Regions from separate parts of the Polaromonas sp. P3_B4 genome, predicted to be linked through region 2. Evidence: predicted binding sites of a transcription regulator. Region 2 holds the regulator's gene; the other holds the start of a gene.
What was found. The regulator LexA, encoded in region 2, represses DNA repair genes until DNA is damaged. The targets are predictions, from matches to a motif close to ACTGTATNNNNATACAGT.
Positions count from the first base shown of each region.

Region 1: imuA (translesion DNA synthesis-associated protein ImuA) is a predicted target of LexA. The motif match lies at 2,778-2,795, and genes of this name have one in related genera.

Region 1 covers NZ_JBFUGQ010000001.1:1,232,640-1,237,052, reverse strand. The annotation lists gene AC1DVV_RS06070 (error-prone DNA polymerase) at 1-491, opposite strand, end outside; gene AC1DVV_RS06065 (Y-family DNA polymerase) at 499-1,944, opposite strand; gene imuA (translesion DNA synthesis-associated protein ImuA) at 1,904-2,749, opposite strand; gene AC1DVV_RS06055 (hypothetical protein) at 2,944-3,744, opposite strand; gene AC1DVV_RS06050 (disulfide bond formation protein B) at 3,966-4,413, opposite strand, start outside.
Region 2 covers NZ_JBFUGQ010000001.1:1,548,472-1,552,884, forward strand. The annotation lists gene adk (adenylate kinase) at 1-644, shown strand, start outside; gene AC1DVV_RS07440 (asparaginase) at 741-1,697, opposite strand; gene lexA (transcriptional repressor LexA) at 1,851-2,555, shown strand; gene AC1DVV_RS07450 (hypothetical protein) at 2,692-3,084, shown strand; gene AC1DVV_RS07455 (D-2-hydroxyacid dehydrogenase family protein) at 3,231-4,238, shown strand; gene AC1DVV_RS07460 (type IV pilus assembly protein FimV) at 4,308-4,413, opposite strand, start outside.

The sequences.
Region 1 (4,413 bases), 320 kb from region 2:
TTGATACCAAAAAGGCCTGCAGCCCAGGCGCAATGAGCGCAAAGCGCTTCTGTATTGATAGCACTCGCACCTGCTTCATGCAGGGGCGCGAGCAAAATTTCGCAATCCCCCAGCCGGGAGAAATCCGTTTCGCCCAGCGCGACGCGGTAGCTGCCTTTTTCCACCACGTCACCGGCCTTGCGCGCTTCGGTGATGAACTCGCACAGGTTGCCCCAGCCTGCCGCGTTGTGCGGCAGCACCACCAGCCTGAAGGCATCGGGCGCCTGCACCAAAAATTCCGCGCCCGGCAGCAGCTTGAGGCCCATCTCTTTTGCCACCTCATGCGCCCTGACCACCCCGGCCACCGAACATTCGTCGGTGATGGCCAGCGCCTTGTAGCCCAGCTCGGAAGCGCGTTCGGCCAGTTCCTGCGCGTGCGAGGCGCCACGCTGGAAGCTGAAGTTGCTCAGCGCGTGCAGTTCGGCGTAATCGGGAAGCGCGTAGGCAGGCATGCGGGCCTCAGGCAAAAAAGCCGTGCAAATACCAGGTGCGTTGCCGGCCGGCCTGGGCGGCAGAGCCCAGCCTTTCGCTGTAAACCCACAGCAAGCCGCCCTGCTGGCTGCGGTAGATGTAGTAGTCGCGAAACGCCCACGGTTTTTCACACAGGCCCGGCTCAGCGCTGCGGTTGTCGCGATCAGCCAGCAACCATTCGGCAGCCTCCAGCCGCTGCGGCCCGGCCAGGCGCGTCAGCTTGCCCTGGTACACCGGGCTGTTGCCTGCAGCTTGCAGCTTCAGCGGCTCGGGCAGCAGCCAGGCAGGGTACAAGGCTTCAGCCCGGGCTTCTGGAATGTGGGAAGTGGCTTTTCTTAAACCTTTTAGGCCTCTGGCGCCCGATGGCTTTGCGCAAGCAGCTATTGATTTAATAGCGCTTCTGGCGCTCACCCAGCGCTGCATCAGCTCGGGCCGGTGGTCGCAGCAAGGTTGCCAGGCTTGCACATTGGCATCACCCAGGCGGGCGCTGAGCCGCTCGACCAGCTCCACCACGCTGTCGCCCTGCCGGCGCGCTTCCATCAACAGGCTGCCGGTGGCGGCTGCCGAATCGGCCAGCAGCTCGGTGGCCAGCGACTGCAGCGTCAGGCTGTGCACCGGCGCCGGCAGCTTTTGCTGCGCCAGGTGCTCTGAGATGAGGCGTGCCATGTGACGCAGGTCTTGTGCGGGCTGGGCGGTGCGAATCTCGAGCTCGCCGGTCGGAGGCACATCGCGGCGTTTGTCCAGGTGCCAGATGATTTTCAGGGCGCAGAGCCCGCTCTGCCGCCCCAGCAGCCAGGCGTGCAGGTGAACCAGCAGGCGCTCAACGCCCGCCATCAGCGCGGGGCCATGGGTGACCAGTGCATTGAGCTCCAGTTTTTCCTCAAAGTGTTCGGGCAGCACTTGCCACTCATAGTCGTCGGCTACGGTGCCGCGGGCGCGGTCCAGCGCCTCCAGCAGCTCGGCGCCAAAACGCCGCGCCACGCCGTCACGCGGCAGGCGCAGCAGGTCGTCCCAGCTGCGGCAGCCAATGCGCTCCAGCACACCGAGGTGCGGGCGTGCGGCCGTCAGAGTGTGCATGGGCAGGTCGGCCACGCGTTTCTTCACCACGCCAGCTTGGCCTTCCCGCATCCGAAGACGCCCTAGCGCTATCAAAGATGTAGCACCTTGCGCACGTTCTATAAGGGCAACAGCCTGATTTGATTCAAAAAACAGCTCAATTTTCTGCGCCAGCAGCTGCATCAGCCGCGCCAGCCCGCCAAACAGGCGCAGGCTGCCCGTCACGTCCATCAGCACCGCTTCGTCGACCAGCGCCACGCGCGGCGTAAAACCCAGCGCCAGGCTGGCCACCGCCCGCTGCAATGCAGCGGCGTCCTCGCCCCACTGCTGCACCGCGTCAGTGGTGATCGAGATGCGCAATGCGATCCAGCAACGCATGGATGGGGCTCCGGGGTGAAGTAACAGGCAGCGACACCAGCGACGGCAGCAGGATGGGGGCAAGCTCTTCCCGCTTTTGCCGGGCCCTGTCGCGACTGGCTGCCAGCAGCGCTGACAGCCGGGCGGGCCGGGTGTCGAGCAGCACCGGCGCAGCCAGTGGCGGGCCGCGGCGCTTGAGCACGTGGACCAGCAGATTGCCGCCCTCCTGCACAGCGCCTTCCAGCAGCAGGCGCAGCGGCGCGGGTGACGATTCGTGTTGGGCCCGCAGCGGCCGGAACACAAACAGCAGCTTGTGGTGCGCATGCGCGGCAATCTGCAGGCGGCGCAGGTGGGCACTGCGCGCATCCGGCAGCCAGGCCAGCACGGCGGTCACGTCAGCGCACTGCAGCGCCTCTCGCGTGGCCCAGAGCAGCGAAGGCGCGTCACCGGGCTTGCCGTGAATGCTGATGAGCCGCCGCATGTCGATCTGGCGCGCGCCCAGCGCCGGGCCAAACGGCAGATAAGGCGCACCGACCAGCGCCGTCAGTTGCGCGCCAGGCTCATCCGGTGCGGCGGGCTGGTTGAGGGCCCGGGCCAGGCCGGGCGCCAGCAAACCCCATTCCTGCTGGCCCGCCTGCGGCAGCAGCAGTTCAACCAGCGCGCCCTGCGGCCAGCCTCCTCCTGGCAAGGCCAGGTCGAGCGCCGCATAACCTGTGGCCACCGTCTGCACACTCGCGCTGCCCAGTTCGCCGGCCCGCCAAACCTGGGCATTCAGGGCGTCGGCAAAGTCCGGCAAAGCGCTGGGCATTGCGGTAAGGGTGGGCATGGAAGGTGGTCCGGATCAAGCTGGATATACTGTATTTATGTACAGTATATGATCGATTCGATGCCCTGCCAACCTGCATGAAACCCGGGTACCCCAGTCGAGAATTATTCACCCCGGAGCCACCGGGAAAACCGGCACCTCCCTGCAAATCAGGATGCAGCGCGCTTGCCGGCGGTACCGCTGTTCTCGCGCGTCTAGAGTTTGGGCGGGAGTGGCCGGCCCACGTTGTGGGCGCCCTTGTCGGCCGCCTCCCAATACGCCTTGTCCAGCGTGCCGGGGTGGTTCTTGACCGGGGTGCCGACCGGCACATTGCCAGGGCGCTGAACGCCCTCCACCGAATAGGTTTTCAGCTTGGGCTTCTCGGTGGTGGAGGGGTTGAGCTCATGAAACTCGTGCGCCACCTTTGAAGGGTTTTGGGGAGACAACTTTTGGCCACGAACACTCGCCAGCGTTTCAATGTGCGTCATGCACCGCGTCGTGTAGGGGTCGGGTGCCTCACCGAACAGGTGAAACACGCCGTGCTGCTGACGTTCGCTCGTCATCTGCTTGAGCTTCCAGAGCTCGAACACCGACACCTTTGCGCGCATCGCCTCCTTGGAGTCATAGCGGTATTCCCGTCCCTTCTTGCGATCGCTTTCTGGGGCCGGACGCGCCAGGAAGCGGTCCCTGTGCTCGGTCGGTGTATGGCTGCCATAGGCCAGGTTCGAGTAAGGCTTGGACTCGTCTATGCCGGTCAGCTGGTTCACGGCGCCAAACTTTGGCAAATCTGTACGGGGTGGGCCACTGCCCATCCGGAAATCTTCGTAATGACCCCACGAACCCCGTCCGTATTTGACGGTCATGTGTTCCGGCTGTTGTGGATTCGTCGTGTTTCTCCACGTGGAGAACTTGACCGGCACCACCGGCTGGTTTCCCAGGAAATAGGCACTGGCAGCGGCACCGGCACTCGCCAGGACCGGGAAGCCAAAGCGCGATAACACCCTTCCTGCTGCCATGGGGACCATCCTTGTGCCGCAGCGCGGCAATGTTGATGAGCTGACCTTCCGGTAAAACCGGCGACTGGATATTCAGTCTAGTCATGGCGCGCGGCTGGCGCCATCCCCTTTTTCAGGTGAAAAATTACATGCTTCGGCTATGGGTGCGTCGCTGCGGCCCTCAAGCTCGCAGCATGAGCTGGCCGGGGGCAATGCGCCGCCAAACTGGCGATGTGGTCGATTCAGCGCTTGCGCGCCTGGCGTGCGATCAGCAGCAAGCCCACGACCGCAATAGCCACAAAACACAGGAAAGACCAGTTGGCAATCGAGCCGCCCAGAAAGGTCCAGTCGATCTTGGTGCAGTCGCCGCTGCCCTTGAAGATCATGGGAATGGCGCGTTTGAGCGGAAAGGTTTCAATCATTCCGTAAAAGTCGCGGCCGCAAGAGGCAATTTCAGGCGGATACCACTGCAGGAAACTTTGGCGCGCCGCCACAAAAGCACCAAAACCCGAGAGCAGCACCATCAGGCCTGAACCGGCGATCAGCAGGCCCCGGCTTTTGGCGATGGCCGTCACGCCCGCCACCACCGCCACCAGCACCAGCGCATACCGCTGCACGATGCACATCGGGCAAGGCTCCAGGCCTACCACGTGCTGCAGGTACAGGCCAAAAGCCAGCATGGCCACGCAG
Region 2 (4,413 bases):
TGTTGGGCGCGCCTGGCGCGGGCAAAGGGACGCAAGCGACCTTCATCTGCCAGAAGTACGGCATTCCCCAGATTTCCACCGGCGACATGCTTCGTGCGGCCGTCAAAGCCGGCACGCAGCTGGGCATTGAAGCCAAAAAAATCATGGACTCGGGTGCACTGGTCAGCGACGACCTGATCATCAATTTAGTCAAAGAGCGCATTGCCCAGCCCGACTGCGCCAAGGGCTTTCTGTTTGACGGCTTTCCGCGCACCATTCCGCAGGCCGACGCCATGAAGTCTGCCGGCGTCAAGCTGGATTACGTTCTTGAAATCGACGTACCATTCGACGCCATCATCGAGCGCATGAGCGGACGCCGTTCGCACCCCGCCTCAGGCCGCACCTATCACGTCAAGTTCAATCCGCCCAAGGTCGAAGGCAAAGACGATGTGACCGGCGAGCCGCTGATCCAGCGCGATGACGACAAGGAAGAAACCGTCCGCAAGCGCCTGGAGGTTTACAGCGCGCAGACCCGTCCGCTGGTTGAGTACTACTCCAGCTGGGCAAAGTCAGAGCCTGAACTGGCCCCAAAATACCGTGCCATCAGCGGCATGGGCGGTGTTGACGAGATCACCGCCCGCGCGTTCAAAGCGCTGGCGGGCTGAATCGAGCCTCCAGCGAGTCCATCTGCACCCCAAAGCCGTCAGTCTGACGGCTTTTTTCATTCCAGTTCCCGGCAGACTGAAATCGGAAGGCAGGGTTCAGCTTTGCGCCAACAGCTCGAGCATCATCGCTATTCTCGCCTTCACGGGGCTCAGCCCCTGCGAATCAGAAAACAGATCCCCGGGTGTGGGCAAGATACGACCATTGAGGCACCTTGTCGACCGGACGACCCGCACCCCCGCGGACCGCGCGCGAAGCAAGGCCGCCTCCAGCGCATGGTGCAAGGTGCCATTACCCGTGGCGGCAACTACAAGCCCCTGAACACCCTGCGCCAGCAACGCGTCCACGACCGCACCACTGGCGCCGGCATGGTTCATGACGATCTCAACGTGCGGCCACTGGACCGGAACCACGGAGTTCGCTATTATTTTAATAGCTGCTTGCGCTCGTTCTACATGGGTTTCAGGCCAATTTCGCATTAACCTGAGGAATCCTTCCTCCACATAGCCAATCGGCCCCGCATCACCAGAGTCAAAGGCGTCAACCTTGTAGGTATGCACTTTCTGCACGTCCAGCGCGCTGTGGATGGTTCCGGCGCACACCGCAACCACACCCCTCGCCCCCGCATGACGCGCCGCCGCCATGGCATCCAGCATGTTCTGGGGGCCGTCAGGCACCAGCGCCGTCGCGGGCCGCATGGCGCAGGTCAGCACCACAGGTTTATCGGGGCGGCACACCGCATGAAGGAAATATGCCGTCTCTTCCAGCGTGTCCGTTCCGTGCGTGATAACAATGCCCTGCACGTCCGGCTGGGCCAGAAAGTAATTGACCCGACTGGCCAGCTGCATCCATACCTCGAAGCTCATGTCCTTACTGTCGACCTGCGCGACCTGCTCGGTCATCAAGGGGCCGTACCTTGCCAAGGACGGGACCGCCACGACCAGCTGCTCAACGCCCACCTGGGCGGCGGTATAGCCGATGTTGTCCGACGCACTCGCAGCCTGCCCGGCAATCGTGCCGCCAGTGCCCAGAATCACAATATTTTGAGGATACATAAAACGTAAACTTGCAATCTTTTAAAAACTGGATGAAAATACAGTTACTGGATATTAAAACAGCTACAGCAACGTGCGTACCCAAAGCCAACAGGCAACAGGCAACAGGCAATACGCAAGCGGGCTGAAGTTGTGATTCAAGGAGCAACAGTGATGAGCACACTCGATAACTTTCCGCATTTTCCCTCTGAGGCTCCCAAGCTCACTGCGCGCCAGCAGCAAATTCTGGAATTGATCCAGAGCGCCATCGCGCGCACGGGCGCCCCGCCCACCCGTGCTGAAATCGCCGCTGAGCTTGGCTTTCGCTCTGCCAACGCCGCCGAGGAGCACTTGCAGGCACTGGCCCGCAAAGGCGTCATCGAGCTGGTCAGCGGGACTTCACGCGGCATACGTTTGCGCAATGACGCCCTTCGCAGCCTGAACGAATCCAGAATCAAACAGTTTTCCCTGCCGTTGCAAAGCCTGGCCCAACTCGCCCTACCTCTGGTGGGGCGGGTTGCTGCTGGCAGCCCGATTCTCGCGCAGGAACATGTCGAGCAAACCTATTATTTTGAAAGCAGCCTGTTTCAGCGCCAGCCCGACTACCTGCTCAAGGTTCGCGGCATGAGCATGCGGGACGCAGGCATCATGGATGGCGACCTGCTGGCCGTCAAGCAATCAAAGGAAGCCAAGAATGGTCAAATTGTCGTGGCCCGGCTGGGTGATGAAGTGACCGTCAAGCGCTTTCGCCGCAACAAGCACCTGATCGAACTTCTGCCCGAAAACCCGGACTTTAAAACCATTGTGGTCGAGCCCGGCGAACCTTTCGAACTGGAAGGCCTGGCCGTCGGCCTCATTCGCAACACGATGCTGATGTAGGCAGTTCACCTGGCCACGCACCAGGTGGCGGGCGTTTGGCCGTTGTGATGGCCAACACCCTGGTGCCGGGGCCTTCCTGGCAATTTGCCAGTCTGCAATCCTGCCTGTGTAAACCTCTCTCATACAGGAGTTCATCATGGGAATCATCAGTTTTTCACATACACCAATGTCGTCAGTCCTGCTGGCACCCGTGCAGGCATTGGTGTCATTGTTTTTGCCGGCGCAGGGTATGGCTGGGGCAAGCCGTTTTTCCGCGCCAGCCGGCGCGCAGCCCAGATCTCACCAGCTTGCGCTACCCTTTGCTTCCGGCGATTTCGCGGCAATGCGCGGCCCGTCTGCCCGCGCCACTGGTACTCTTGCCGTCCAACGCTCTGTCAATGCGTCCCGACCCAGCCGGCTGCGAGTTGTCCGTGAGTTTGACTCCAATGTCGGCCCAGCGTGCGCTGGCCGCATGGTGATATCCGGCCGCATGGCCGACGTCTGCGCGGAACTTGAGCGCATGAGCCAGCGAGAAACCTCTTTGAGATAACTGGTACGGCAAGCTTCCCACCAGAAGTTCAGCCCGGGCCTATGCGCTTTGCGGCGCCGTCTGGTGCGTTTCCTTGAGATACAAAATCCCCAGTCGGAAGTGACCCCGGCGGCAAGGAAGAAAAATCTTGCAGGCACAATATCGGCATGAATATTGTGATCCTCGACGACTATCAGGACGCGGTGCGGAAACTGAACTGCGCAGCCAAGCTGGAGGCCTACCCCGCCAAGGTCTATACCAACACCGTTAAAGGCATCGGCCAGCTGTCCGTCCGCCTCAAGGATGCCGATGTCATCGTCCTGATCCGGGAGAGAACCCAGCTCAACCGGCAAGTTATTGAAAAGCTGCCCAAACTCAAGCTGATTGCCCAGACAGGCCGTGTCGGAAGCCATATAGATGTCGCGGCTTGCACAGAACGCGGCATCGCGGTTGCCGAGGGCATTGGGTCTCCTACGGCACCCGCGGAGCTGACCTGGGCACTGGTGATGACCGCCATGCGCCGCATTCCGCACTATGTAGCCCACTTGAAGCATGGCGCCTGGCAGCAGGCAGGGCTCAAGTCAGCTTCGATGCCACCCAACTTCGGCATTGGCTCCGTCCTCAAGGGCAAGACATTGGGGGTATGGAGCTACGGGAAGATCGGGCAAATTGTGGCTGGCTACGGCAGGGCCTTCGGTATGCGTGTCGTCATTTGGGGCCGCGACGCATCACTGGAGCGGGCACAGGCCGATGGCTTTGAAGTCGCGGCCAGCAAAGCCGAATTCTTTGAGCAAAGCGATGTACTGAGCCTTCACCTGCGACTCAACGCAGAGACACGCGGTATCGTCACGCTGGAAGACCTGTCGCGCATGAAAACCACGTCCCTGCTGGTGAATACATCAAGGGCGGAGCTGATCGAGCCGGAAGCATTGATCGCCTCCCTCAATCGCGGGCGGCCCGGCCTGGCGGCCATCGATGTTTTTGAGTCGGAGCCCATCCTGCAAGGCCATGCGCTGCTCCGCCTGGAAAACTGCATTTGCACGCCGCATATTGGCTATGTTGAACAGGACAGCTATGAGCTGTACTTTGGCGCGGCGTTTGACAACGTCGTCAACTTCATCAAGGGCACGCCCACCAATATCGTCAACCCGGGGGCCTTGCAAGTACGGCGCTGATGTGACACGCCCAGCCTGATCAAGTGCGCGTAAACCCGGGATTCCCGGCGAGCCAGGCTCAAACTTCGCTCAAGTTTTCTGCGTCGGCCCCGAAGAATCCGGAAAGTCGAGGTCAAACTCGATGAGATTGTTGGCAGCGGCTTGCGGCGGCCGCGCACCAGCGTCGATCGATGGA